Blastopirellula marina: one gene and its partner. The protein of the gene in region 1 binds, or shares a complex with, the protein of each later gene. Links are inferred from orthologs where the notes say so. Each region holds a gene or a part of one and is shown on either strand. Other genes may lie near its edges. The genes, in order: C5Y96_RS16300 and trxA.

Region 1 (15,078 bases):
AGACTGAGAGATCTCGTCGAAAAGATAGCCTGAAACCTCGCTACGTTGTTCGAGCTTGCTCACGGTGACATCGACCTTTTTCAGCCCCCGTAAGTTTTGCGGACGTCGAAGCCATAGACGTTCAAACTGATGAAGGATCGACAATGTGTCTTGCACGCAGGGTAAATCTATTTTCTCGTTGAGCAGCGTTCCTTGATTGCCGGTCAGCGTAAGCTGTAGGCTACGAGTATAGTAGCCTGTCTGCCGAAGTCGGCGAGCAAGTTTGCATAGCAGTAGTACGAGGATACAGTGCGCCCCTGTCTCGTTCCGGAACCGAGGATCCAATACGCGACCGTGGCTCATGGAGTGACGACTCGTAGGAGGTTCGGGGACATCGATGCCATGCAGGCCGTCCCACCAACGAGCTCCCGAAACGGAGCCCCATATCTGCAGGGCGTGTCGGCGATCGAGTTTCCAAAGGCCCTCGATTGAATGGATGCCTGAACTATTGAGGCGAGCTACCATGCCGCGCCCCAGTCCAGGCAGGTCCTCAAGTGATAAATGAGTCAGTCGGCCAGGCAGGACGTCTGTCGTCAGAACGCTTAAACCGTCCGGCTTCTTCAGGTTACTTGCTGTCTTGGCAAGCAAGCGGGTCGGGGCAATGCCGATTGAACTAGTCAGCCAGGGACCAAAGTCTCGGCGAAGTTGTCGCTTAATCGCTCCGGCCAACTGTAGGGCATGCTCGATTTCACGATAGCGTCCACAAAGCTTGATGGTCCATTCGTCGATCGAATAGACGTGATGAACTTCGGCGCATTGATCGACGCTTTTGAGCAACTCGTGATGTATCTCGACATAGACGCTCGGCCGGGCCCTAACGAGTTGGATGTGAGGGCATAGGCGTTTGGCCTCGTAAACTTTGGTGCCTGTGCGAATGCCGCACTGCTTGGCCTGCCAACTGGCGGCAATGATACATGTTGCATCGGACTCGAGGGGTACGACCCCGACAGGCCGGTTGCGTAACTCAGGCCGCAAGAACTGTTCTGCCGAAGCAAAGAAGGAGTTCATGTCCTGCATCATCCAATTCACGTAAGTCATCGCGGCGGCCCTGGGAGAGATGCAATCTAGGGATGTGTATGAATGTACACTATTGATCGGCCGCGGCAAGGGGAATGTTCAATTAGAAATGCAACCGTTTGTCTGGACAAAGGTTGTGATCGGCGGCCGACAAACCACCAGCGGTAAAGCAATGGGGATTACTCGCACGAAAGTGCGATAAAGAAGTTCACACATAGAAGATCTCGGTAGCAGAATGAGTGTGCAGTGGTTGTCTTGAGGAGTGAGAGTCGTGTTAGGATCCCTTTCGGAGGGGGCAAGCCGGATTGATGCTTTTAAGCAAAACGCTCCGAACCTGCTGGACGCGCGAGTGTCTCTTGATCGACTTCCTGTAGAATGAAATCTCTTCGGCAAAAGAAGATGGAGGGCGAATTGGCAGAAAAAGACGCCAGCGAAATCGGCCCGGTTATTGAGTCCAACGACAGCGAGTTTTGTTGTTACTGGGGACAATCTTCCGAGGTTGATTTGACCAAGGAGCCTTACTGGTACCGCCTGATCAGCAAGATCGCGCACCCGTATTTCAATAGTATCTTCGAGGCGAATATTCCACCGGATCGACTCGTTGCAGGCGTTGAGGAAGCGATTTCTCCGTTTCGTGCGAGAAAGCTGCCGATGGCCTGGTGGGTTGGTCCTAAGACCCGTCCGGTCAATCTCGGTGAGGCACTAGCCCGGCATGGTTTTGAGCACGTGGCCTGTGAAGCGGCGATGGCCATTCGCCCTTTCGATGCCGACTATGAACGGATCAGCGAAGAGGTCGAAGTTCAGGCGGTTAGCACGGCGAATGATCTTCGCACGTGGGTCGAGATCATGACCGGTGTCTATGGACTGCCAGAGCATACGCAGGAGCCTTGGTTCAGGATTCTCAAGAAGGCAGGGCTGGGGAGCCAAAGCAAGTTGCAGCACTTTCTCGCCTCGGTCGACGGCGAAGTGGCTGGCGTGGGATCCATTTTCTATGGGAGCCAGGCGGCGGGTATCTACAACATAGCTGTCCTGCCGCCGTTTCGTGGGCAGGGAGTCGCCTCGACATTGACGATCTCGCTATTGTCGTTGATCGAGGAGCGAGGGTACGAACTGGCAACACTCTGCGCGTCACAAAAGGCCAAGTCGCTATATCGGCAGATCGGATTTCGCGTGTATGGGGAACTGAATTGTTATCAGTGGTCGCCAGATTAGCGCATACAAAAACACCGCGCGGCGTATGCGACGCGCGGTGTTTCGTGTTTGTCTCGCTGTAGGCGAAGTTGCGAGCGGCGTCTTAGACGCGGCGTTCTCGCAGGCGGGTAGCCTTACCAACGCGATCGCGCAGGTAGTACAGCTTGGCACGGCGGACGACGCTACGACGCGTGACTTCCACCTTGGCGATCTGCGGGCTGTGGAGTGGGAACTTCTTTTCAACACCTTCGCCAGCGACGATACGGCGAACGGTGAACATTTCACGGGTGCCGCTACCACTCTTGGCGATGACGGTACCGATGAATTTCTGGATACGTTCTTTCTGACCTTCGAGGATCTTGGTGTGGACCTCGACAGTGTCACCGATTTCGAAGAAATCGACTTCGGACTTCTTGTAGGCCGCTTCGACCTTGTTCATCAAATCTTGGCTCATTGCCAGTTTCCTTCTGCTACAGCGATTTAACGTTTATTTTGATTGGCGTCGTCCGAATGCTGATCCAGCAGATCGGCGCGTCGCATTTTGGTCTTTTCCAGCGACTGTTGCTTTCTCCAGGCAAGGATCTCTTGGTGGTTGCCACCTAAGAGAATCTCCGGAACATTCAGTCCGCGGTATTCACGAGGCCGCGTGTACTGCGGGAACTCGAGAAGACGATTTCCTTCGCTGAAGGAGTCGTCCACGGCACTTTGCTCGTCGCCAAGTACGCCAGGGATCAGGCGAATCACCGAATCGATGATTGCCATCGCTGCGACCTCTCCCCCATTGAGGACGAAGTCTCCTAGCGAAATCTCTTCCGGCTGCAGAAGGTCGATCACGCGTTGATCGAAGCCTTCGTAGCGGCCGCATATCATGGTCAGCCGTTGTTCCTGGGCAAGCTCTTCAACCAGTGGCTGATTCAGCGTTTTGCCTTGAGGGCTCAGCAGAATCAACCGGCCTGGCTTGTCGCCCAGCGGCTGGATTTGTTCGATTGCCTCGACAACCGGTTGCACGCGGATAACCATTCCTGGTCCTCCGCCAAAAGGTCGGTCGTCGACTCGATTGTGTTTGTCGTTAGCCCAGTCCCGCAAGTTGTGGACGTGGGCTTCGACTAACTGTTTGTCGATGGCCTTGTTGAGCAGGCTTTCACCAAGATAGCCGGTGAAGATCTCTGGAAACAACGTAAGAACATCGAACCGCATTGCAGGCCTACCTGCTTAGCCTTCAGCCGCAGGCTGCTCTTCGCCACCTTCAGCGGAAGCTTCGACAGCTTCGCCTTCAGCAGGAGCAGCTTCGTCTGCCGGAGCTTCGCCTTCAGCGGGTGCTGGGGCTTCCGGTTCAGGCTCTTTGATTTCAACTTTAGGAGGAACGTAGGCAGTCTTGGTCGACAAGCGAGCCAAGGCTTCTTCGCGAGCTGCCAGGTGGCTACCGTTGGTACCGTACTTGCGGATCAAAACAGCAACCTTGGGGGTAGGCTGAGCACCGACGCCGAGCCAGTAGTCGACGCGGTCGGTCTTCAGGTTAACCCGTGCGTCCTTTTCCTTGACGAACGGATCGTAGGTGCCGAGGTACTCGATTGCCTTGCCATCTCGAGGGGTGCGAGAATCCATGGCGCAAATACGATAGAACGGACGGTGTGCCCGACCCATCTTTTTCATGCGAATCTTAACTGCCACGTAACGTTACTCCTAAGTAAACTTACTTTTAAAACATGCTCAGCGACGAGGTTAACGACGCCGCCTTTTGAGCTTCTTCTTGAGTTTCTTTTGATTCTGGACATCCTTGTCGGTCATCCGTTTGCCGGTGCTCTGCTTGGCCTTCTTCATCTTGCCGGTCGGATCCATCAGCTCGCCAGTGCGAAGCTTCCGCATCATGTCCATCGCGCCGCCAACACCGCCACCAGCCACTCCCTTCATCAGCGAGGCCATGCTGTCGAACTGTTTGATCAGTTCGTTGACCTCTTGCGGGGAAACGCCAGAGCCTTTGGCGATTCGCTGACGACGGCTATTATCGATCAGCTTGGGATCGTTGCGTTCGGCCGGGGTCATCGAGTCGATCATCCCGCCCAGACGACGCATTTCATTTTCGTGGTCGCCACCTTGCAACATCTTGGTCAGCTCGCCCATGCCAGGCATCAGGCCGAGCATCTTCTGCATCAGGCCAGGTCGAGCAATCTGATTGAGCTGCTTGCGGAAGTCGTCTAGCGTAAACTGCCCCTTCTGGAGCCGTTCTTGTGTCTTCTGGACTTGTTCCTGGTCGAACTCACGCTGGGCCATCTCGAACATCGATTGGATGTCGCCCATTCCCAGGATCCGGCTCGCAAAGCGGTCCGGATGGAAGGGATCGAGGCCATCCATGTGCTCGCTGACACCGACGAACTTGATCGGTACGCCAGTGACATGTTTGACCGACAGCAATGCACCGCCTCGGGCATCGCCATCGAGCTTGGTCATGATGACGCCGTTAAGCTCCAGGGCGTCATTGAACGCCTTGGCACTGTTGACTGCGTCTTGTCCCGTCATGCCATCGACGACCAGGAAAGCTTGATCCGGATTGAGCTTCAGGTCGATCGTCTTGAGCTGCTGCATCAGCTCTTCATCGATGGCCAAACGACCGGCGGTGTCGAGAATGACAACATCGATACCGTTTGCTTCGGCGTACTTGACCGCATTCTGACAGACAGCGACGGGGTCGGTGGCTCCCTCTTCGCTGTAGACGGGGGTGTCAACACTTTTGCCAACGATATGAAGCTGTTCAACGGCAGCAGGACGCTGAAGGTCAGCAGCACAGAGCAGGGCTTTTTTGCCCTCTTTGCCGATCATGCGGGCCAACTTGCCGCACGTCGTTGTCTTACCGGCTCCCTGCAAACCGCACATCATCAGCACGGTGACACCTTGTTTCAGGTGCAGGGTGGGGTCGGAATCGCCCCCTAGCAGATCAATTAGGGCCTCGTTAACGATGCCTACAAGCTGCTGCTCAGGCTTGAGCGACTTGAGAACGTCCTGGCCGACAGCCTTTTCGGAGACGTCCTGCATGAAAGTCTTGACGACGTCATAACTTACGTCGGCTTCGAGCAGGGCGTTCTCGACCAGTTTCAGGCCATCCCGCATGTTCGATTCGGTCAGTCGGCCTTGTCCGCGCAGCGTCCTAAACGCTGATTGCAAGCCGTCTTGTAACGATTCCAACATCGGAAGATTTGCCTAGGGTCAAATATCACTTAACCGGGAGTTCGCTGCGAGGGCCAAGATCTTGCCCGCAAGAGACAAAACAACCCTACGGCCCACTCCCGAGAGATGGGTCGAAACGCGTATTCTAGCGAACCCCACGGCAGGTTGGCAATTGGTAAAGAGGAGTGGAGCGAGGGTTTTTCGCTGGGAGATGGCCCCAAGATAGGTGGTTGGTAGTACCGTGGCCCACTATGGATGATCGTATCTGCCTAGAATATCGTCGTCATCCCAGGGGTCATCGTCGTCCTCCCAATCATCGAAAACCTCTCCGCGGCGAAGCTCTCGCATCTTATCGATGGCGCTGCGTGTGCCACCCCTTGTCATCGCCTCCATTAGCGAAGCCATGCTCTCGAACTGTTTGATCAGATCGGTAACCTCTCGCGGAGAGACTCCAGAGCCATCGGCAATTCGCTGACGACGGCTGGGGTCGATCAGCTTGGGATCGTTGCGTTCGGCCGGGGTCATCGAGTCGATCATCCCGCCCAGACGGCGCATTTCCCATTTGTGCTCGTCGCTATGTAGCATCTTGGTCATCTCCCCCATTCCCGGAATGAGCCACAACATCTTCTCCAATAGGCCTGGTCGGGCCATCTGTTCAAGCTGTTTTCGGAAATCATCCAGCGTAAAGGGGTTGGCCATTTAACTATCTCACTTCTGAATCGCTCCTTCAATTGCCTCTGGCCGCTTCTTCACCGGCATAGGCTTGAGCCCTTTGATCTCCAGCGTCGAAACCTCTTTGGTTTCCAGGTCCAGCACGCGGATCAGGTGGTTGTTGGTGTCGGCGATGTACAGCTTACCGGCGGCGTGCGAGATACCGGCTGGTTCGTCGAACTGAGCGGGATTGTTGGCAGTGCCAGGCTCGCCGGTCCCTGCCAGGGACTTAACGTCGCCGGTCGCCGCATCGACGGCTTTGATCTTGTTGTTGTACGTATCGGTGGTGTAGATGACGCCGTCAACGTAGCACACACCTAAAGCATGCTGTAGTTTGGCTGTTTTGGAATCGCCATCGACGTCGCCGAAGCTGAATAGGCGGCCATAAGGCAGGTGGGCGGTGCCGATGACTGTTCGAACGCTTTCCGCCGGATCGAATGGTACGGCGCGGATGGAGCTTCCTTCGCTATCGGCCACAAACAATGATTTACCGTCCGAGGTCAGCCCCGATGGCTGGGCAAACGACGAGAATCCTGTTTGATAAGGAACCGGCGGAAGCAGCGGACCATCGACGATGTCTTCACGGCCGTTGCCTGCGTAGGGGCCGATTTCTTTCTCGTCGAGTGTCATTTTCCAGATCTGGTGGGGGCCTGCCATGGCGATGTAAAGGCTGTCGCCATGCGGCCAAAGGGCCCAGGGGCTGTTGATTGGAGTCGTCTTGGGCAAGCCAATGAAGCGATCGGGGAGGCTCGAGATGGTGGCGTTTTCGCCGACACCTGGCCAATTGTTGCGGGCCTGTTCCCCTACGCCAGCGATCGTCGAGACTTTCTTCTCTTTCAGGTCGACCTTGCGAATGAGGTGGTTTTCGGTATCAGCGACATACAAAGTGTCCTGCACAAGGGCCATGCCTTGCGGGCGAAAGAACTGAGCAACTTCGTAGCCGCCGTCGGTCGCCCCGATCTCTCCGTTACCGATGACGTCCTGCAATTGGCCGTCGAGCGAAGTGATCACGATTCGGTTGTGATTGCTGTCGGAAATGAACAATCGATTCGACTTTTCGTCGGCCAAGACTTTCCCAGGAAAACGCAGTTGGGTCGGTTCCTGGTTGTATGCCAGTAGGTCGAACTGGATCGGCGTTTCGTCGAGCGAGCCGTTGTTGCGGTAGTAGGGCATCGAACGGTTGAGCACCTCGCGGATATCGTCTGCTTTGAACTCACCGCGACGAAGATAAACGACGTTTCCTTCCGGATCGATCAGGTACATCGTGGGCCAGCTACTGACGCTGAAGCTGTTCCAGATTTTCATTTCGTCGTCGTTGACGACCGGGTGTTCGATCTCGTAGCGCAAGATCGCTTCACTGATGTTCTGGGCTTCTTTTTCCGTATCAAACTTGGCCGAGTGAACGCCAACGACGACTAGTTGATTCGGGAATTCGTGCTCTAACTTCTTTAGTTCTGGGAGGATGTGAAGGCAGTTGATGCAGCAGTATGTCCAGAAATCGAGCAGGACGTATTTCCCTTTTAGTTCTTTCAGTTCCAGCGGTGCCTTGGTGTTCATCCATTCCATGTCTCTAGGGAACGATGGGGCAGGGATGCGAGCGCGGAAAGGATGCTCGGCTTCCTTCTTCGCAGGAGCATCGTTCGCTGCTTCTTCCTTGGCCACCGCAGGCTCTTGTTCTTCTGCCATCGCGAACGGATGCGTCGAAGAGCTTCCGCAGCCGACCAATAGCAAGACAGCAGCAAACATCGCTAGCTTGCGCACAATTGGTAAGGGAGAAACATGCAGGCAAGTCATGGATAAGACCTTCTTGATGGGGGCAGGATTCCAACAAATTGGAACGATTTATGGAGAGCAAGGCTGTGTTTATTCGTACAATACCTGATAGTTTACTGGCTCAGGATGTTCCGGGTAGCTCTTTTCACTTTATGCTCAGCATGCATGCACTAGACACCCTTTTGGGGTGTGTGGCATCATCTTGAAAAAATTCCTGGGGCGGCCATGGAATTTTGCCGACAAACTATAACGATTATAGCGATTATTCCGGAGTCATCCGGAAGCGATATTGTCGAATTTGCACCGAGGAATGTGCTACCTTTGGCGGAATGGTCTATGCATGGCATAGTCGGGGTGACTAATGCCACATCCTACCCTTACAGACCAAGCTCGCCAAATATCGGAGGATCAAATCGTGTTTCGTAAAGTATGGCTCGCCGTCTGTCTCTTACCACTACTGGCTTCCTTCGGTATGGGCCAGGAATGGGCGAATAAGATGTTCCAGGTTCGTTCTCACGATTTTGGTGCCGTGGCGAAAGGTGCCAAAGTCTACTACGAGTTCGAGTTGCAAAACGTCTACGAGGAAACCGTCCACATCGCCAGCGTTCGATCGAGCTGTGGCTGTACCAGCCCATCGATTAAGAACGACACGTTGAAAACGTGGGAGAAAGGGGCGATTGTCGCCAAGTTGAACACCGACAGCTTCCTTGGCCACAAGAGCGCGACCGTCACGGTTACGATCGACAAGCCATTCTACGCTGAAGTGCAGCTGAATGTTTCGACAGACATTCGTGGAGATCTCGTCTTCCAGCCAGGTGCTGTGCAGTTCGGTAACGTCGAGCAAGGCGAAGGTGGTGTCGCGAAAGTTCACGTCACCCAGGCCGGTCGCAGCGATTGGAAAATCACCGACGTTCGTAGCAACGACGATTTCCTGGGTGTTGAACTTAGTGAGACCAATCGCGGCGGCGGCCGCGTTGGATACGACCTGGTCGTTCGTCTGAAAGACAATGCTCCGGTTGGTTTCATTTCGAGCCAGTTGGCACTGATTACCAACGACACCCGTAGCCCTTCGGTTTCGCTGCCTGTCGAAGGCAAGGTCGAATCCGCATTGAACGTCAGCCCAAGTGCTTTGTCGCTGGGTGAGTTGAAGCCAGGTCAGAAGACTGAAGCCAAGTTGATCGTGCGAGCCAAAAAACCATTTCGCATTACCGGGGTGAACTGCGATTGCGACAACTTCCAGTTTGCCGCATTGCCAGAAGAGCCCAAGAAGCTCCACTTCCTGCCACTGACGTTCACGGCCGGTAGCGAAGGTGGTACCCTGGTCAAAAAGATCACCATCCAGACAGACCTGGGTGAAGGTGTCAGTGGCGAATCGGTTGCCACCGTGGTGGTTACCGACGGAAACAACGAGACCTAAGCGGGTTGGTGTTTCAAGAAACAACGAAGGCCTCGATTCGTGAAGAAGCGAGGCCTTTGCTATTGCTAGTTGTCGGTGGCTACCGTGGGTTTCTTCTCGGGTAGTGGTGGAAGTGATTCTTCCAGAACGCCTTTCACACGCGGCCACATCACGATCGCTTCAAACAGCATCCACGCCTGAAGGACTAGCACGCCAGCGCCCAGCACAAGGAGCAGCCACTGCTGTTTGGCCAGGTAGCCTGTCTCGCTGAAGATGTTGTAGTACATCGCTAAGGCAGGCAAGATGAGCATCGCGATCATGGGAATTGCAACAAACCAAATCGGTTTGCTACGACGCCACAGGTAAAAAGCTGTCACCATCATCGCCAGACCAGCCAGCAGTTGGTTCATCGCGCCGAATAGTGGCCACAGCAGCGTGCCACCTTTACCAGGTATTTTATCCGCAAATACTGCGATTGCTAAAGCGGAAAGTACCGCGACACCGGTCGCAGCATACTTTCCGGAAAGGGGTTTGGTCACCGGCATCGAAGCGAATAGTTCCTGCAGCACATAACGTTGAAGACGTGTTGCGGTGTCGAGTGTCGTAGCCGCAAAATTCGCGACGAGCACCGCAATGATGCTGATGCCGATTTCCAGTGGAATGCCGATCGAAGTGAGGAAGTTGGCCCCCCCTTCGACGAATGCGGCGACCAGGTTCTTCAATCCGAAATCGCTCCAGTTCTTCGAGACGGCATAGCGTGTTTCCCAGGCCGCTTGACCGGTCAGGGGAACCCCTTCGGCATCGGTCATCGCGGTGTATACATAGGATCCGTCCGCCCCTTTGCTTCCCTCGAAGATGCCCATGCCTACCCCGGCACAACAAGCCAGAATGACGATGACGGCCAATCCGCCTTCCAGCAGCATCGCGCCGTAGCCGATGTACTGGGCGTCGGTTTCTTTCTCGACCTGCTTACTCGAGGTACCGCTACTGACCAGGCAGTGAAAACCGCTGCACGCACCGCAGGCAATCGTGATGAACAGGAACGGAAAGATTGGGGGGGCACCCACTGGCATCTGCGTTGACACCGCAGGGGTCGATTGGGCGAGGTCGGCGGCACCCGTTGCACTTGCCACAAGAAGCCCAACGAACAGCAGCACCAACGCAACAATCAGTTGGTGGCTGTTCACATAGTCGCGAGGTTGAAGTAGCAGCCAAACCGGCAACACCGAAGCGACGAAGCAGTAAATAAGCAGAATGACAGTCCAGACCATCAGGGCGCTTAGATATGGACTTGCCGAGAGATCTGGACCCAGCACATTGGCCAGAATTGCCGTAAGATCGATCGGCAGGTAATAGACGCCAACGATGATCGAAGCATAGACAATAAACAGGGCAACCAGGGATGGAATCAGTAAGTGAGCATCTTTGCGGCGGGCATAAATTCCCAACGCGATTGCGATCGGCATGCTGATCCAAACGGGCAGGACCGTCTGGGGGTACTCGGCGAAAATTACCGCCACCACCAGGCCAAAGATCGCCAGAACCACCATCAATGCCGCGGCCAGCACGATTAGAAACAGGTACTTGGCTCGCTTGTTGATCATGCGACCGGCGATTTCACCCACCGTTTGCCCGCGATTACGCAGCGAGATGATCAACGCGCCCAGGTCGTGAACTGCTCCCACGAAGATCGAGCCAAAGACGACCCACAATAGAGCCGGTAACCATCCCCAAAACACCGCGATGGCCGGGCCAACGATGGGGCCGGTACCGGCGATGCTGGTAAAGTGATGCCCGAAGACAACCTGCCGATCGGTGGGGCAGAAGTCGATGTCGTCCTGCAGCTGTTTACTGGGCGTTTCGTTCTTGTCATCGAGTTCAAAGAGTCGGTGCGATAGCCAACGCCCATAGGTGTTATAGGCAACAATAAAGCCAACGAATGACAAAACGGCAACAATTAGCGTCGACATAAGCGTAAAATGATTGTCACGATGTGAGGCATCGTGCATCCAAGGGAGGAGCGAACTTCAGGGTGGGTGGTACGCGGGGATAGTGAGCCTCCCCGCCTACCTCTATAATGATGGATTCTTCAAGCGGCGTGAATAGCTCACAATTCAACTGAGATAAATTTTTTTCGCGGCTTAGCGCTATCACAAGGATTAGATCGACCGTGTCGGAAAAGATTGAAAACGTCATTATCGTCGGAAGCGGACCTGCGGGATGGACTGCCGCAATCTATGCGGCTCGGGCAAATTTGAAGCCACTTCTCTTCGAAGGTGCCGCACTTCAAGAGCATTACGACCTCGGTCGTGGCCCACTGGGACAGCTGGCCATGACAACGGAAGTCGAGAACTTCCCTGGATTTCCGTCCGGTGACCTGAGTGGCTACTTGGATAACGCCATCGACGAAAGTCTGCGCCAATATATGGCTCCGCACCAGAAGCATGGTGTCAGCGGTCCGGAATTGATGGAACTGATGCGTCAACAGGCCAAGAACTTCGGCACACGCGTCGTAACAGACGATATCGTCGAAGTCGATTTCAGCCAAAAACCGTTCAAGCTGAAGCCCCGAGAAGGGGAAGAGTGGCTCAAAGCTCGTTCCGTAATCATCGCGACCGGTGCCCGGGCGAATTACCTCGGTTTGGAATCGGAAGGCAAATTCAAGAACCGTGGCGTGAGTGCCTGTGCGGTTTGTGACGGTGCCTTGCCACGTTTCCGCAATAACCCATGTATCGTCGTAGGGGGCGGTGACTCGGCCATTGAGGAAGCAGACTACTTGAGCAAGTACAGCTCGGTGGTTTATCTGGTGCATCGCCGCGACAAGTTCCGCGCTTCGCAGGCCATGGTCGATCGTGCGATGGAAAACAAGAAGATCGAAGTCGTCTGGAATCACGTTGTTACGGAAGTCTTGGGCGACGACCAGAACGGTGTAACCGGAGCTATGCTGGAAAGCACCGTCGACGACTCTACCAAGCAGCTCGATGCCAGCGGTTTCTTCCTGGCAATCGGTCATACGCCCAATACCGACTTCCTGAAAGGGAAGCTGGATATGAACAACGCTGGCTACCTCAAGTGGACAGTTCCATTCCGTACTAATACGAGTGTCGACGGAGTGTTTGCCGCTGGTGACGTGGCCGACGACTATTATCGCCAAGCCATCACTGCGGCAGGAACTGGCTGTATGTCGGCTTTGGACGCCGAACGCTGGTTGGCCTCGCAGGGCTTGCATTAGTCGAAAAATGCAACCATCATTAGATGCACTGAGAACCTTGCTTGTTCTGTGTGTCAAAGAAAAAACTCAGCAAGGGGAGCGAAGATCGTTCCCCTTGTTTTGTTAGCTCCCACCCCATCATCCCTTATCTACGCCGAATCTAGGCGAAGGATTCGCTAATGTCTGAGACCGTAAGCAAAGTCGAAACAGACCGAGAGATTCTCCAAGAAGCACAAGCTAAGGGGGCCGGTGCCACGTTAGGTGCTTGGGTCAAGCTTTCTGGACCAGGTTGGTTGCAAAGCGCTATCACGCTGGGGGGGGGATCGCTGTCGGGTGCACTCTTCATGGGGATCTTGGGTGGCTACAGCCTGTTGTGGCTGCAGTTGGTTGCCATCATCTGTGGCGTCGTCATGCTTTCGGCGATTAGTTACGTTACGCTGTCGACCGGAAAGCGTCCGTTTCGTCAGATCAATGCTCATATCAATCCGGTACTTGGCTGGGGTTGGATTGTGGCGACCGTTGCGGCCAACATGATCTTCCTGATGCCGCAGTTCGGGCTTTGCTATGCGGCACTCAATAAGAATCTCGCACCAGGTCTGGTGGGTGATACGACTCAAGACAAGGCGATTGTGTCCTTGGTGCTTCTGTTGGCCGCTGGCGCACTGGTGTACATGAATTCACGGCCGGGTCTCGCGACGAAGATTTTCGACATCTTGTTGAAGGGCATGATCGGCGTCATCGTGATTTGCTTCTTTGGCGTGGTCGTGAAATTGGGTATGTCCGGCGAAGCGTTCTCGTGGTCAGAAGTCTTCAATGGATTTATTCCTGATTTCTCGGCAGCTACCCAGCCTACCGGACAGGTAGCGGAAATCGCGGCCGAAGTACAAGAACCCTACCGCGATTTCTGGACCGACCTGATCGTCAAAGATCAGCGGGCCGCCATGATTGGTGCCGCGGCGACTGCGGTGGGTATCAATATGACCTTCCTGTTGCCGTATTCGATGCTGGCCCGTGGCTGGGACAAAACGTTCCGTGGCCTGGCACGATTCGATCTTTCGACCGGGATGGCAATTCCCTACATCCTGGTGACAAGCTGTGTCGTAATCGCCTCGGCTGCCGCGTTTCACGCCAAGGTGGATGCCGACTTTCTATCGACTTCGCCTGAGACTATGGCCAAGAGCCCGATCTACGGTGGTGCCGAGAAAACACTCGCTTTGCGAGTTGTTAAATATGAAAAGGACAGCTTGAATGTCCCGCAAGAGTACGTCGAAGAAGCCACGGGCAAGGATGGTAAGCTTGATGACGGAAAGCTCACCGGCATTTTGCTCAATGCTAAGTATGAACCACTCAAGCAAGCGGTCGCCAACCTTTCCGACAACGAAAAACGCCTTTCCGCTTCGTTGGTTAAACGGAGCGAGTTTCTTCTTTCCGAATCTTTGGCACCCTTGCTCGGTGATAATATGGCCCGCTGGGTGTTTGGCATTGGGATCTTCGGCATGGGTTTCTCGACGATCATTATTCTGATGATGATCAACGGTTATGCGTTTACCGAGATGCTCAACACCAAACCCAACGGAGCTGCCCACGTGATCGGCTGCCTGGTCGCCGGGCTTTCCGGCGCATCGTGGTTCATCATTTGGGACGGTCCGGCCAAGACATGGCTGGCCATTCTGGTTTCCAGCTTTGCAGTAATGTTTTTGCCGATCGCTTATGTGACGTTCTTCATGATGATGAACAGCAAGAAGATTCTCGGCGACGATAAGCCAAAGGGATTGAGCTGGGTTATTTGGAACGTGCTGATGGTCATCTCCGTGATCGGGGCCATCGCTGCGGCTGTCGTCTCGATTACCGACAAGGTTACCAGCTCGACGACTCCTTTCGCTCAAAAGGCGGTCGTATTGACGGTCGTCATCGGGTATCTGATCCTGTTCGTCGGCGGATTTTTCCTCCGCTCTGGCAAGGATGAAGAGGATCCCGCCGAGCAAGCTGCTTAGTTACAGCCGTGGTTGCCTCAGGGCTTGATTGCTAGGTATTGGCTGTCTGAGCAACCGGCTCCATGCTGGCCTTAGGCAGTACGAAAACGCTGCCCTGCAGTCTTTCAGCGCCGCCAAACTCGTTGGCGGCCTGAACGACGCCTGGCCAGGCGTTGGCGTTATGATCGTGGCCACAAATGATGGGGACTCCCAGGGACCGGGCCCACGCAATATCTTTTCGAGTTTCTTCGTAAGTGTGCATGGCATCAAGAAACACCATGGAAGGTGCCGGGCCGGAGTACGTTCGGTAGAACTCATCCTTATCCATGCGAACCTGCTCGACGAGTCCCAGGTGTTTGGGGAAATAAAGGATCTCAGAGGCTAGTGCAAAGTGCTGCTCTGGTGAGATGCCCCAACCATTCCAGCTGTAATTGTCGACCGTCACAATCTTTTGCGGAGGGGTGATCCAAGTTGCCAGTCGCTGGGTTGTACGACCTAAGAGCGTGCCAATTTCGACGATCGGCCCTTCGTATTGAGCCGCTTCTTCTACAAGCTTTTCGAGGAGATCGAGTTCCGTTTCACTTAATGAATACTGCGAAACATCG
Region 2 (15,124 bases), on another replicon or contig:
CCAGCGACGCGAGGGAAGTACCACGTATCTTCTTCACTGCCGAAGCTATCGGGCGCATCCTGGGGACGCAGGATCCACGTATCGTCCGGAACGCGTCCTTTAGGGTTGGCTCGCTTGTCTCCGTAGACTAGCATCCGGGCACTCGGCACGCGGATCTGCTCGTCGTTGAAGGTGAACTGCTTGGCATCCTTGGTGAAGTAGAAGATGTGCGCGTGGCTGCGGGTGAACTTACTTTTGCAGTGCACGCCAAACGTGTAGTACCAAACGACCCAGTTGCGACAATGCAGCCCCAATGTACGCGTGGCAAGGACCTTGAGTTCCGCTGCGAACTCGTCGCCGATGGCCAGCCAGAATGCACCCGTTGGCTTGAGCACGCGCGAGACTTCGCGCATCCACTGTTCGCTCCACTGAAGATATTCGTCGACCGATTTACGATCGTCGTAGACGTCGTACTTGTAGCCGATATTGAAGGGGGGATCGGCAAAGGCCAGGTCGATGCATCCCTCAGGCAGCTTCTTCATCTGGGCGATACAATCGCCGGTCGTCAAACCGGTGGCGGGAAGTTTCGGTGGCGTCGCCACAGCGGCCCTCCTTGGCGTGAATACTTCGTGCAAAAAGGGACAAGGCCCTGGTGGGTTCAGTGTAGCCCGGCCAGCAGCAGGGCGCAAGGCTTAAGTGTTGTCGCATTCTAACGGATTCTTGGTCGGTCGTGTGCCTTTCCAGACGAGCATTAATGACCGATTCACCCGCCAGGGGGTAGCCTCTTCCAGCGAACGAATGTGCGGCAAAATTCTCGCGTTTGGAAGAAACACCCATTGGCTACGGATGCTATTCGATCCGAGGGCAAGCAGCAGGAAAGTCGGTTTCTTTCGAATTTCGCCGGTTGACCTTCCCTCATTGGTAGGAGATGCTAAATCATGGAAACCCCATTACGGGTTTCTCCCCATTGAGCGCTTGTTGAGGTGATCCACTTTGTTGGAAAAGGGCCAGCCATGAACGAAGACGCTCCACAGTTAGTCCACCACCACATCGCAGATGAAGTCCTCGTTCTCACGCCTCAAGTCGAACAGATGCGAGATACCGAGATCTGCTATTCGATTCGAGATGGCATGACCGACTACGTCAAGCAAGTCGATCATCGCCGCGTGGTGATCGACATGCAGAATGTCAACTTCGTCAGCAGCATCGGAATTCTCGCATTTCTAAATCTCCGCCGGGCAGTCCCCAACACGGACGAGCGGATCATTTTTTGCAATCTGTCCGATTCGCTCACCGGCATGTTTAGAATTTGCAAATTAATCTCAGAAAACCCTAACGATCCAACGCCGTTCGGTTCCGTAGATACTCTTGAGTCCGCTTTGTCTACCGCGTAACCTCTCTGAGGGCTGCACGGATGCGGTACCTCCATCGACCGATGCCGCTAGCTGACGGCATGCGGGCGGTTTCATTCCAACATGCAAGGCGGAGCAAGGAAGCATGAACGCCAAAACATCTACGAGCCTCGTTTCGTTCGAAGAAGTCGGTGATGTACACGTCATCACCCCGCTGGTTACGAACATGCGCGATGCCAACAACTGTTTGACGATTCGCGAGTTGTTTATCGAGTATGGCCGATCGCGGTGTCCGGAAAAGGTCTTAATAGATCTGAGACACGTACGCTTTATGTCGAGTGTTGGTGTCCGCGTTCTGGTCTCGCTGCTGCGGGAGGTGTGCGAAGTTCAGGGACGAATCATGGTCTGCAGCCTGAATGGAGAGTTGCGGGGAGTACTTTTCGTCTGTAGCCTAATATCAGACGATATGAATCAACCGGGACCGTTAGAGGTAGCGAATAACCGCGACGACGGCCTCGCTCGCCTGAGGTCCCCTTAACAAGGCTTGCCCTCCCCATGCCCGATTTGCTACTCGAAGCTGTTAACCCTGTCCTGCCGTCGCGTGATGTGAAGGCCGCCATCCAGTTTTATGTTGACAAGCTGGACTTCAAGCTATCGTATCAAGATGCGGAAGACCCTCGTTACGCATCGATCATTCGGGACCGGGTCGAGATTCATCTTCGCTGGCATGATCCTTCGAGCTGGGATCGCGTCGAACGACCGAACATCCGTATCGCGGTGTGCGATGTCGAACACCTTTACAGCGTGTTTCAGCCGCTGGGGATCTTCGCTTCCGATACCACGCTGCGTGATACGGCCTTCGGCACGCGGGAGTTTGGCTTCTTCGACCCCGATGGCAACCTGCTGACGTTTTATTCCGACCTGGGAGAATAGTCGGCGCGTGCCGGAACAGCTCGTTTGATGCACCCAGAGGTCCGGCCTTCGCTATGACACATCCTCCCGTACCTGAGATCCCTTGGTCCAAGCGGCTGTTCTATTTGGGCTGTGCGGCAATCTTTTTCACACTGGCCGTCCTGGGCATGATCTTGCCGATCATCCCAGCGACGCCATTTCTGCTGGTAACCAGCTACTTCCTGGTCAGGTCTTTCCCCAAGCTGAATGACCTGTTGCTCGACTTGCCCTACTTCGGTCAAATTCTGTACGACTGGGAAGTCCGCAAGGGTATCAAGACAAGCACCAAAATCCAAGCTATCGCCACGGTCGTTCTGGGCTGGGGGTTCTCGATCATGATCTTTCCGATCCCTAAGTGGGCATTGACGATCATGGCATTCCTGGTGGTGATCGGGATCTACGTCATCTACCGCGTGCCAGAGCCGCATGACGTGAAAATCACCAAGACGAAGAGCGAGCCAAACGGCCCGCAGGGTGACGACCAGGAAAAGAATACCGTCCATCCATCGCACGAATTAGAGCGGAAGCCCAGAGAAGCAGGCCGCAATTCATGCCAAGCCCAGAGCGAGAATCTTTGACCAGATGATGGGGCTTAAATCGTCCCGACCTGCTGTAGCGCGAGATACGCCAACAGGCCGAACCAAACGACCGCAATCACCCCCATGAGAATCAAGAAGGCCAGATGCGGTTTGGGTGGGTTCGACGTGGGAAGATACACGGGCGACTTGCGAACTTCTTCCGACTTGGGAGCCTGTTTGTTTTTGGCGGCCGCCATGGTTCTTCCCCCTATCCTTGGATTAGGCTTGCCCTGATTCTTCCGATAGCTGGAAGTCGAAGTTCTTCACGAACGCGTCTTCAAAGTCGTACTGATCGTCGAAGTCTTCGCGTCGGTCCGATTTCGATTTACGCATCATGCCAATGCCAATCAGGTTGTAGACGATCTCGCCAAAGTCGCCGGTCGTGTGTATGCCCCACGAGTTGAGCACCACCTTGGCCAACAGCCCATACTGCTGCTGAGCATACTGCCGGATGGCCTGGCACAATACCTGGCCGGTCAGATGGCGTTCGACGTCTTCCTCTTCTTCCCAGCCTTCCAGGTCGTCTTCGAGTTCGTCGATCTCTTCCTCGAAGCATTCCAGGTCCAAGTCTTCTTCCTCTTCGGAAGGCTCTTCGTCCTGCTCCTCTTGATACCGCTGGCCGAATGAGAGGGCTTCACGGACAAATTGATACGCTTCCATGCGATAGCGTGGGTCGTCTTTGAGCAGTTGCATGAACGCGGAATAAGTATCTTCGGACATGCCGTTTTATTCCTTCGGATTGTCTGAGTTGGACTGGGTGTTCTCGCCGCCATCTTCGTCGGCAGCATCCTTCTTGTCACGACGCTTGCCCCGCTTGGAACCACCCCCGGTTTGGCCGTTGCCGCGTTTGAGGACCGTCAGCACGTCGCTGGCGTCGATCATAATGTTGCGGTTGTCTTCCATGCGAACGAGCAACTGACCAGCGAGGATCTCGTGATTCAAAACGCGACCGCGACCACTGTTGGTCACAATATCGCTGCCAATGGGCGGAAGGTCGCGCTGCAGTTCTTCGTACGTGTCGTACTCGTAACGCAAACAGCACTTAAGTCTTCCGCAACGGCCGGAAATCTTCGTTGGGTCGAGCGTCGCTTTTTGGAGCTTGGCCATCCGCATTGAAACGGGCGGCATTTCGCTCAGGTGCGTGTTACAGCAGACCGGCTTGCCGCAGTCGCCGTAATCGGCCAAGAGCTTCGCTTCGTCACGAACGCCAATCTGGCGCATCTCGATGCGGGTTTGCAGTTCGGAAGCCAACGCTTTGACCAGCTCGCGAAAATCGACCCGCGACTCGGCCAGGTAGTAAACGATGATCCGTTCGCCGCCAAACAGATGCTCGACATCGACCAACTGCATGGGGAGATTCATCTCGCGGATCACGCGGCGGACCGTTTCTTCCTCGCGCAGGGCATCGCCGACCATGTGCTCGGTCTGCTTGACGTCTTCTTCCGACATGGCCCGCATGATGCTACCAAATGCCGGATCGGTCAGTTGCTTGACCGCTTCGTCGGTGGCTTCGCACAGGACATCCCCCACCTCCAAGCCGCGCTTGGTGCGAATGATGACTTGATCGTCGCGGTTGTATTCATCTTTTGCTCGGGCCGAGAACACGCCTAAAAAACGCATGGCCCCGTAGCGAATGATGTATTTCGCCATACTGAATATCTTTATTTCGCCGTGCCCTTGAGTAAGGACGCTCGGCGATTAAAACGTAGGGCCTGGCAGGCGGCCTGCACGATGACCAAACGTTAGGTAGGTTTCGATAATCTCTGCAGTATAACCTGATTAAGGCCTTCCCTGAAATTGGGAACTTGCCCCTCTCGAAGTAAGCCTTCGGGCCGATAGCTATGGATCAAGGAAGGATCTCATCGACGCTCTCAGGCGGTCGTCCCAATCGGGCCTCGTTGCCAACGACGACAATCGGGCGTTCGATGATCTTCGGATTGGCAGCCATCTGGGCGATCCAGCCTGCTTCGTCTTCGGGTTGTGGCAACCCCAGGGCTTTGTGATCCTTCTTTCGCACCAGCTGCTCGGCCTTGAGCCCCAGCTTTTTGAGCAGCCCCTTGAGGGTCTTCTCGTCCGGGGGGTTATCTAGGTAAAGCACCACCTTGGGCTCGATCCCATGTTCTTCCAGCCGAGCTAGCGTTTGCCGGCTCTTGGTACATCGCGGATTGTGATAGATCGTGACGCTCATCGAGCACCTTGTAGCAGGGGGAGTCGAGGAATATGGGAAGTACGGGAAACCGAGGGAAATCAGCCTGTAACGCAGTTCACCAATTGGCATCCTAGTTATCAGAGCACAGCAGGAGGGTGCCGGGAAGGTTGCCTCGACTCGGTTACCCCCCATAATAAAAGCATGCCCCCTGGGTTGTGAACCTGGTTAAAATTCGCGATTCTATTGGTTTAGGCTCGGAATTACGGCATGCTGGACCTCTGGGCTCGACTTGATCTGTTGAGACGCAAGCGACAGTTAACCCCCATATTTTCCATTGATCGGGAGAAGCCTCCAATGGCCAAGACATTTAATGAAGACAACTTTGATGCCGAAGTCCTGCAATCGAGCGAGCCTGTCTTGGTCGACTTCTGGGCTCCTTGGTGCGGTCCTTGCCGTCAGCTGGCACCAGTGATCGATCAACTGGCCACCGAATACGAAGGTTCGGTCAAAGTTGGTAAGGTGGACACCGACCAAAACCCGAACCTGGCCGTGAAGTACGGTATTCAGAGCATTCCGACCGTCATGATCTTCAAGAATGGTGAAGTCGTGAACCAGATGCTCGGCAACCAGCCCAAGGCCAACCTGCAGCAAGCCCTGGACGCTGCCAAAGGCTAAGTGCTGACGCAGGATCGACTGCTAGCAAAACGGAGGACGTTCGTCCTCCGTTTTTTCGTGCGCTGGACCAATTGCAATCGGTGGTAGCAGTGCCACCACCTTGCTAGCCCGCAGCATTTCAATCTGCGCAGCCGTTAAACTCAACTTCTTAGGCACATCATGCCGATGCGAAAGGATGGCCGAGTAATCCATTCGACTGCCGCCAACCGTATTGATTCGCCATGAAGCCGACTATCCGCCCATCGAACATCACGCCATCGCCGCGCCCTCTCTCTGAGCAGGGAACGCCCGAGCTGCGAATCGATCCACCGCACTCCGCTTCTGTCGACAGCAATTCGGCCGATTATCTGGAAGAGGACCAAGGGGTCGACCTGACTGCGGCCGACCTCGATACGCTGCCTGACTGGCAGCGGCGACAGATCAATCAGCTGGCCCGCTTGATGCGCGATCGCCAGATGGAACTCGACCGCCGCGAGGCGGAGCTCAACGCTCGGATGGCGAATTTCGAAAGTCAGCAGCGCAGCGCTGCCCTGTCGATGGACGAGCCGCTTCCCCATTCCGTAAAGCCTAGCGCACAGCCATCCCAACCGAAGAGTTCTTCCGCGAGCCCGCTTCGCAACATCGAAGAAACGATCCGCGGCTGGCGACGAAAGTGGCGTGGTCAGTCGACCGAGATTCCCGAGGTGGAACCGGAAATCCACGATTCGATTACCGTTCGGTTGGAAAAGCTGAGCGAAGCGGAATCTCAATTGGCGCAGCAATGGGCCCTGCTCAAGAATGCCCGATCGCTACAAGCCCTGAGAGAAAAAGAGTTTGCCGGCTACACGCAAAAGGTCGAGCGTGAGATGGAGCAAAGCCGAGCCCAGCAGCACCTGTGGCTCGAGCAGGAACAACTGCAACTTTCACGCGATCAGGAAGAACTGGCTCGTCGCGAGAACGAACTAGCTGACGTGCAGCAGGAAATGCAGTACGCATTCGAGGAATTGCAACTCATTCGCGATCAGCTGGAAATGGCCTGGGCCGAAATTCGCGTGCGAATTCCTTCCGCTCTGCGGCGACGACTGGATCAACAAACGGATAGCGCTGTCGACCACTTCGACAAGGCCCTGCATGCCCGAAACCAGGCCGCCAAAGCTGAGATTCGGCAGATGCTGCATCAGTTGGAACTGGCCAAGCTAGAGATCCAGGAACAACACGTTCAACTGGAAGACAACGCCGATCAACACCACACCGAGATCCGTCGCGCCAAGCATGATTTATCAGATCGCGAGGCCCAGGTTCGCGCCCAATTGGCCGAGCTTCGCCGCGAGCACGAATCGCTAAACGACACCAAGCTGGAAATCTTGAAAGAGCGTTACCAAGATCTGAGTCGCGAAATTACTCCCAAAGCGGCATAACAGCTTCTATACTGTCCGGTCGAATTGCCTTCCGTTCTTTCGCGCATCGAAGGACCTCGCTGTGACCGGTACGATTGTTGTTTACTGCCTGATGGGCCTGGCGCTGCTAGTTGGTTCGCTCGTTTCTTTGTCGAATCAGCCGGGAATTCGCGGCTGGCGAAACCTGGCGATGCTCTCGATTTTCGTTTTGGGAATCGTAAGTCTTTTCGTTGCCGGCTGGATGACGGCCATGATCGTTTGGTTTAGCTGCGCTGTCGCGAGTGCACTTCTCTATAAGCTGTACGACCTGGTTGCCAGGAGCAAGCATTCATCGGACGAAGAGGAACTAGAAGATCCACCGCATTCGATCTTCACGCTTCTGATGCACAGTTTGTTGGTCTGGCCGTTGATCTTTTTAGAAGGCTTTGAGTACCTGTGTGCCGAGCTGTTTCCCGCAGCACTTGCGCCTCGTATGGAGGTAGAAGCCCCTGCCGAGGACGAGTCGAGCGCATAAAAAAGGGGACGCTCGACGAGCGTCCCCCGAATCGTGCTGATTCCAATGAATCGTCCGAATTACTCAGCGCTGAGCGAGAGCGATTCGGTTGGCTTCTTGTTTGCCTTTTCGCGAGCTGCGTGACGCTCTTTCGCAGCTTCGGCTGCCTTATAAGCGATCTGCAGTTCCTGGCGGCTGAAGTAAGGGGTGTCATCACCAACCAAGTGTTCGATACGCTTGTTGGCGAGTTCTTCCCAGCTCATGCCGTTGTTCAGGTGCCAGGCAGCTGCTTGAGCACTGCGCTGATTCAGTTCACCGCTCCCCAGCATGTGACACAGGTCAGCAACGCCAGGCTTTTGGGTGTAAGCACTGATTGGCTTCAATTCGTAAGGGATTTGCGGATCTGGATCTTCCAGGCCGTGATCCAGGCAAACGCCTTGGACCTTCAGACGTTGAACCTTTTCAGGCATGACGTTGAAGAAACCACCGCCACCGCCGCCGTTGCCGCCGCCGCCGCCGCCGAAGCCGCCACCGCCTTGGCCACCGCCGAAACCGCCGCCGACGCCTTGGTTACCGCCACCGTTTTGGCCGCCGAAACCACCACCACCGCCGCCGAAGCCGCCGCCGCCGTTGTTACCGCCGAAACCGCCGCCACCGCCGAACTGAGCCAGCGGAACACCAGCGAACGCGGCCGGTAATTCGACACGCATCTTCTTCTTGGTTTTGTTCGTGATAATAACGGTGCCCTTTTCCGAGCTCATCGGGATGAACTTCACCTCGATGTCACCGTTATCGATTGCCTGGAACATCTCAACGGTTTCGACTTCGCTATCCGATCCGGATTTCTTATTTTCCGCGATCGCTGCTGGAGCCAAACAAGCCAGCATGGCCATGCAGCCAAACAATCGCCCAACCATGTGCCATTTCATGAGATAACTGCTCCTAATGATTCGCTCGATTTCGGCGAATGCCCGCGAATCGACTAACAACTGTGAGATGATCCAAGACAAGATCCGCTTGAGTCGCCCCCAAAGTTGCAGCGATCAACGGATACTTTTCCTACCCAATACGTAGGAAACACAACATCTAAAGCTTAATCGCTGTTCTCGAAGAAGCCAACAAATTTGTACGAGGGAAATCAATACGCCTAACTTGGGGGGCAAGTGTCGCCTGAACCTAAAGGGGGCCGAGTCTTTGGCGTTCACTTCCGGCGGCAATTCGCAACTCGAGGGGCATTTGACGCGGCCGATTGGTCAAAGCCGGGAATCAGCCATTTAAAGGGCCTCATGACACCACAAATGCGATCTTTATGCGGACTTATTATCATTATTACTCTGTGAAGCTGGCACAAACCAGTTTTAACCCCTCCGATAATATGGATAATAACGGCAACCCCACACGAGACTTGGCCTGGTGGCCGGCATGTGGGCTCCCATCGAATGCGACACCCTGGACACTGCCGTCGGTCTACAAAGGAATGGCACCATGTTTTTCGGCATCTGGCTGTTGGTACTTTTTGCGTCGATTGCGGCCCTCGTTCAGGCCTATTTCTTTTTTACGGCCATGGTGCGAGCCGATCCCGGTACTTCCACCATGCAGCGTATCGCTGGGTATGTTCGTGAGGGGGCGAACGCCTACCTGATGCAGCAGTACGTGGTGGTGACGATCTTTTTTGTTGCCATCGCCGCGGTTTTGGCCCTGCTCGCGTTTGTGGTCGAAGTGCAAAGCCGCTGGGTGCCGTTTGCGTTCATGACCGGCGGGTTCTTCTCGGGGCTTGCCGGCTGGATCGGCATGAAGACCGCTACCCTGGCCAGCAGCCGCACGGCCGCCGCAGCACAAAAGTCACTCAATCAAGGGCTGCAAGTCGCTTTTCGCAGCGGCGCAGTCATGGGGCTGACAGTCGTCGGCTTGGGCCTGCTCGACATCGTGATTTGGTTTGGCGTATTGAAATGGATCTTCAATCTTTCGTTATTTAACATCACTACCACGATGCTTTGCTTCGGCATGGGTGCCAGTTGCCAGGCGCTGTTTGCTCGCGTGGGGGGAGGGATCTTCACGAAAGCCGCCGACGTGGGTGCCGACCTGGTAGGGAAGGTCGAGAAGGGAATTCCTGAAGACGACCCGCGTAACCCGGCATCGATTGCAGACAACGTGGGCGACAACGTGGGGGATGTCGCCGGAATGGGTGCCGACCTGTACGAAAGTTACTGCGGCAGTATTCTGGCAACCGCCGCGCTGGGCGTGGCCGCGTTTTCTTCCCCAGCTATGGCCAGTGCCGCAGGCTTTGACGATGTCGCCGATGCCCAGATCCGCGCCGTGTTTGTCCCGATGCTGATCGCCGCTTTTGGAACGCTGTTGTCGATCGTGGGGGTCTATCTGGTTCGCACGGAAGAAGGTGCTTCCCAGAAGAATTTGCTCGCGGCGCTTTCGCGCGGGATCAACATGGCCACGGCGGCCGTCACTGTGGTTGCTATCCTGATTTGCATCCTGTTGATGCCTGCCATTCCGGAGGCCTCGTTTCACATTGGTTTTGCCATTCCCGGTGTGTCGCTGAGTATTATCGTCGGGCTCGGTGCCGGTTGGGTGATCGGCAAGTGGACCGAGTACGCTACCAGCGACGAGTTCACGCCGACCAAAAACCTGGCGGAACAATCCGAAACGGGACCAGCCACGATCATCATTGGTGGGATCGCCGATGGGATGCTGAGCGTATGGCCACCGGTCATTGTCATTGCGATCGCTACGCTGGCCTCATTCGGCTTTGCCAACGGCTGGAATTTCAATGACCCCAACTTGTTCGCCCTCGGTCTCTATGGCGTGGGAATCGCAGCCGTGGGGATGCTCAGCACGCTGGGTATTACGCTGGCCACGGATGCTTACGGCCCGATAGCCGACAACGCCGGGGGCAATGCAGAAATGTCTCGTCTGGAACCCTTTGTTCGCGAACGGACCGATGCCCTGGATAGCCTCGGCAATACGACGGCCGCCACCGGGAAGGGCTTTGCGATTGGTTCAGCGGCATTAACGGCCCTGGCCTTAATGGCGGCCTATGTGGAAGTGGTTCGCGAAGGCTTCGATCGCTGGGGAACGAGTGTCGCGGCTCAGGTCGAATACGATACGCCCACGAAAATCGCCCCTGGTCTGGTCATTTTGAAGGAGAATCACGAGGGGACCGATCGCGTCTATGGCTACTTGCCGATGCCGGCAGATCTTCGCGATGGGAAGGTCAACGAGACCTGGCACCAATTAGGTAGCGATGGGAAGCCTGCGGTACTTTCATCTGAAATGGTTCAGCTTGCCAAGCAAGAGCAGGGGGAGCCGCGTCTGACGTTCGCCGCGACCGGGGCAAGCCTGATTAACGTCCACGAGGCGAGCCTCAGCGACTTCGCGACCTACTACGAAGCGAATGTCATGAACCCGAAAGTTCTGGTCGGCATATTCATCGGTGCGATGACGACGTTTGTCTTCTGCGCGCTGACGATGAAAGCGGTTGGCCGCGCGGCGAAAGGGATGGTCGAAGAAGTACGTCGGCAATTCCGCGAGAAGCCCGGCATCATGGATAATACCGAAGAGCCCGACTACGCGACTCCTGTCGAAATAAGTACCAAGGCCGCCCAGATGGAGATGGTCATTCCATCACTTCTCGGGCTGATTACTCCCTTGGCCGTCGGTTTCTTCCTGGGGGTCGGCGGCGTGCTGGGACTATTGGTTGGTGCGTTGACCAGCGGCTTTTGCCTAGCAATCTTCATGGCCAACAGTGGCGGCAGTTGGGACAACGCTAAGAAGTATATCGAGGCCGGCCACCACGGCGGCAAGGGAAGCGATGCCCACAAAGCAGCAGTCGTAGGGGACACGGTCGGCGATCCGTTCAAAGATACCAGCGGACCGAGTCTGAACATCCTGATCAAACTGATGAGCATGGTCAGCCTGGTCGTGGGCGGGTTTGTGGTCCGCTACAGCTTGATCGCGATGGGGATCTTCTAAAGCCCCAGTCAGTTATCCGAAATAGTCTGACGGAACTCAACCCAGCCACGCAGCCGCCCCACTCCTTCGATGTCGATTGGTGGCACAATGCCAGCAACGTCGGTCGTGCTGTTGGCCCATTGATGCACGACCTCGAATGGCTCGATTCTTTTGTCGCCTACTTCACCAAGAGACGATCCATAGTAAGGCTTGCCGACATACTCGGCATGACTTCCATCGACGGCGATGTGGGTAACTCGAACGCGCTCGTAATCCGACCAACTATCGCGTTTGAGAATATAGAGACGCTGCCGAACAGTGGGTGATTCGGCCCGCGGAACCACCAGGTATTGCGGGTGAGGGTGGTAGCTCTCGGGGATGGAAGCCGTCACGCGTTTGATATCCAGAGAGGTGTCGTCAAACACAACCTGGTAAAGCTGATCGTGATAAGGGATCACTTCGCCAGGCCGAACAAAGATCATGAACTGATCAGAAACAATCTTGCCAACTTCAATCTCGAAGTCTGAATCGAGAAAGAGGAGCCCCACCCGATCGCCTTCGACTTTCATCTGTCGAAAACGCAGCATCACCGGCCTGGAACTACGGTTGGGCAGGGGTATCAGGCAAGGCGCATCTTCCCCATTGTGTTCCCAGTGATAGATGACCTCGTCGGCGTCATCCTTCGCCGAATGGACGCCAACTAACGGAAGCTGACTGGAAAGCTTCTGCGAGTTTGGTGGCTGACCACAGCCGATCAGCACCGTGAATACAGTTAGGAATGCGAGAATATCACCGCAGCGCACGATGCATCTCCACTTGCGAGAGTTCGACCAATTCCAACTCGATCCAACCGACGAGCACTCCAGCACCTTCGACCTCGCCTGGGGGAACGATCTGTTTCACGCGAACGAGTTGGTTGTCGATCATCAACGTCGCTCCGACCCCGATCGATTCTTCTTTTGGTTCTTCCAGCGCCTTGGCTTCATAGTTGCCATCTACTTCGCGGCTGACCATCCGCTTGCGCACGATCGTGGCCCGGGTGCCTGCGGGATCGTTATCGATCTTCGCGAGGTGGATCGTTTCATAGAAGTCTTCGGCGTCGCCGGTACCATTTGGATGGAGCAAGCGTTGGCGATAGAACGTTGCTTCTGATTCATTCATGGTAAGGATGCGGCTCTCGGCGCTGGGCAACAGTTCGGCTGGAAACTGCTCGGTACATTCTTCGACATGCACCATTTGGCCGTCAAACGTGAAGCGGAACAGATGGCCGTAGTACGGGATGGCTTCTCGATCAGAAAAGCGAAGCACTTGAGCGTTCGCGTCGTGGCGCAGGTCGTCCTCCGGGAAGGCTCTCACTCTGGTCAGTTTCAATTCCCACTGCTGGTAGCCAAGTCTTTTGAGGCCAATGTCAACATGCTCGTCATGTCCGTCGCCATTGGCATTGGGCAACATGATTCCCCCGAAATTCGCTCGGACGATCTCGAAATCGTACCGACGACTCTCTTCGCCTGGGCTGACCGGATCGTTGGGATAGATCGGGGCGCGAAGATGGAGATGCTCTGAGTTCCGCTGAAACTTGACATCGCACCCCAGAAGCATAAGCCCTGCGATGATGACTGCCCCGAAAGCTATTGGTCGAACGATTTCCATGTTGTTGCCTTGGATGAGCTTTCCATGAAGAAATTGTCTCCCCGGAGAGACGAGTCACACATGTAGCTAGACTTCACAACCCCCTATTAAATAAGAAAGTATCCAACTTTTCTTGAAATTGACCTTTCTGGTCTGTGGGGGGATTCGTTGGCCGTGTGGAAATCTTTGCCCCGTTACACATGGAACAATCGAATTCGGCCGATACGAATCTCAAGTTTTGACCAAATTTTTCCCCAAATCGGCCTGATCGGGAATAATTTCCTAAGCACAATAAGAAAACGATTAAAGGCCAGTAGTGCGTGAGTAGATCTCACCCCGGATTCACCCTCCATCCGCACACCCAAGTAGCGACTGAGATTCTCTCAGATTCGCCCTGGCTTTTTTCCGCTTCCTAATCTCGCCTGCGACCGGTTGTCGCGCTTCGTTTCCTTTCGAGGTCCAGATGTATTTCCAGTTCAATTGTCCCGAGTGCGGTCAGAAGCTCAAAGTCCGTCAAGAGCTCGCCGGACAAAAGCGAAATTGCCCTTACTGCAAAAAAAGTGTCCACATACCTCACGTTCAGGAAGAGCCGGAATCTCTCCCATCGCTCGATTCTCCTTCGCTGCCTGACTTTGGCGGCGGCTCGACTTCTTCCGGTGGAGGGCTCGACCTGGGCAACCTTTCCTCGGAATCGGCCTCTGCTCCGGCTGGCCCCGTCGTGAAGACCGGTGGTGCCCGAAAGGGTGCCGCACCGGCCAAAAAGCAAACCGCTGCCGCTGCGAGCAGCTCCTCGTCGGGGGATGGTGACTTCACCGATCCCAGCAACGTGAACTTGTGGGTATCGGGCCTGATCGGCCTGGTATCGATGATCGTCTTCATGGGGCTGATGTACTTCTCGAAGGGAACGTACATCGGTGGACTGTTCTGGATTGGCGGTTTTCAAGCGGTTTCGATTCAGTCTCTTAGTACGTTCCTGTTCTTCTGGGCGGTGACCATCTTGTGGATGAAGCACCGCAAGATCCTGCGTCAGAAGGACTACTTGCTGATGGACGTTCTGCCGACCGATATCTCGCAAGAGATTCGTGTCGATACGCTCAGCAAGTTCGTCGAGCACATCCAGGGGCTGCCGGGTCATGATGGCGAAAGCTTCTTGATCAACCGCGTACTACGCGGCCTGCAGCACTTCCGCGTGCGACAGAACGCTTCGGAAACGGCCACGATGATGGCCTCGCAGTCGGAGATCGACTACAACAACGTTTCGTCCAGCTACGCTTATCTGCGCGTGCTGATCTGGGCCATCCCCACCATGGGTTTTATCGGTACGGTGCTTGGTATTAGCTTGGCGGTGACCGAACTTTCCGGTGCCTTGGGTGGTGGCGACCTCGACAAGCTGACTGCATCGCTGCAAGGTATGTTCAGCGGTCTGGGTACGGCGTTCAATACGACCCTGGTCGCTCTGGTGATGAGCATGATCATCAAGTTCCCCATGTCCTCGCTGCAGAAAAGCGAAGAAGGGGTGCTCAACTGGGTGGATGAATACTGCAACGAAAACCTGATTCGCCGCTTGAACGACGGTCGCGAAAAGGCCGAAGACAAGCCGACCTCACCCTACGATACCAAGGTCTTCCGTCGAGCCGTCGAGGAAGCGATGGCCGCCCAACAAGGCGAGCTGGAAGCGTGGGTCAAGAAGCTGGAACTGGTCGGTCAGACGATCACCGAACAAACCTCGAAGGGCTGGGACGAGATCAACGGCAAGATTCTGGTCAGCCAGGAAGAGACAACCAACAAGCTGTTGGAAGTGGTCAACGCCAAGACGGTCGACATGCAAAAGCGTCAGGAAGAGCAGCAGACCCTTATGCAGGATCAGCTCAACCAGATGCAGGAAGTCGCCGCTCAGCTGCAAAGCACGCTGGGTCAGCTGGCCAGTGCCTCGGTTGATTCGCATATCAAGGTCAACGAAACGATGACCGACACCTCGG

Evidence for each region.
Region 2: the proteins of C5Y96_RS16300 (region 1) and trxA are in contact, whole or in part, in a crystal structure (PDB 1F6M), measured with the Escherichia coli proteins. The link is inferred for Blastopirellula marina from one-to-one orthologs.

Annotation. Positions count from the first base shown.
Region 1 is NZ_PUIA01000051.1:32,656-47,733, reverse strand. What follows is about bases 10,690-13,490. They hold C5Y96_RS16300 (thioredoxin-disulfide reductase), read left to right. Parts: upstream 10,690-11,459; coding sequence 11,460-12,521; downstream 12,522-13,490. Other genes in these bases: C5Y96_RS16295 (divalent metal cation transporter), read left to right, coding at 12,680-13,490; C5Y96_RS16305 (carbon starvation protein A), read right to left, coding at 10,690-11,259. Outside these bases: C5Y96_RS16350 (Y-family DNA polymerase), read right to left, coding at 1-1,077; C5Y96_RS16345 (GNAT family N-acetyltransferase), read left to right, coding at 1,468-2,268; rplS (50S ribosomal protein L19), read right to left, coding at 2,351-2,701; tRNA (guanosine(37)-N1)-methyltransferase TrmD, read right to left, coding at 2,728-3,444; rpsP (30S ribosomal protein S16), read right to left, coding at 3,460-3,852; ffh (signal recognition particle protein), read right to left, coding at 3,970-5,430; C5Y96_RS16320 (hypothetical protein), read right to left, coding at 5,659-6,108; C5Y96_RS16315 (thioredoxin-like domain-containing protein), read right to left, coding at 6,118-7,866; C5Y96_RS16310 (DUF1573 domain-containing protein), read left to right, coding at 8,309-9,310; more of C5Y96_RS16305, read right to left, coding at 9,376-10,689; more of C5Y96_RS16295, read left to right, coding at 13,491-14,494; C5Y96_RS16290 (hypothetical protein), read right to left, coding at 14,526-15,078.
Region 2 is NZ_PUIA01000037.1:178,511-193,634, reverse strand. What follows is about bases 4,177-7,023. They hold trxA (thioredoxin), read left to right. Parts: upstream 4,177-5,363; coding sequence 5,364-5,684; downstream 5,685-7,023. Other genes in these bases: C5Y96_RS12625 (hypothetical protein), read left to right, coding at 5,906-7,023; arsC (arsenate reductase (glutaredoxin)), read right to left, coding at 4,707-5,048; C5Y96_RS12640 (stage 0 sporulation family protein), read right to left, coding at 4,177-4,510. In the rest of the region: C5Y96_RS12675 (DNA-methyltransferase), read right to left, coding at 1-581; C5Y96_RS12670 (STAS domain-containing protein), read left to right, coding at 993-1,373; C5Y96_RS12665 (STAS domain-containing protein), read left to right, coding at 1,477-1,869; C5Y96_RS12660 (VOC family protein), read left to right, coding at 1,887-2,264; C5Y96_RS12655 (YbaN family protein), read left to right, coding at 2,318-2,860; C5Y96_RS12650 (hypothetical protein), read right to left, coding at 2,875-3,057; C5Y96_RS12645 (Minf_1886 family protein), read right to left, coding at 3,080-3,580; more of C5Y96_RS12640, read right to left, coding at 3,587-4,176; more of C5Y96_RS12625, read left to right, coding at 7,024-7,081; C5Y96_RS12620 (hypothetical protein), read left to right, coding at 7,143-7,574; C5Y96_RS27600 (hypothetical protein), read right to left, coding at 7,634-8,482; C5Y96_RS12605 (sodium-translocating pyrophosphatase), read left to right, coding at 9,039-11,537; C5Y96_RS12600 (hypothetical protein), read right to left, coding at 11,546-12,319; C5Y96_RS12595 (hypothetical protein), read right to left, coding at 12,306-13,166; C5Y96_RS12590 (MotA/TolQ/ExbB proton channel family protein), read left to right, coding at 13,609-15,124. UniProt on the Escherichia coli protein: Participates in various redox reactions through the reversible oxidation of its active center dithiol to a disulfide and catalyzes dithiol-disulfide exchange reactions.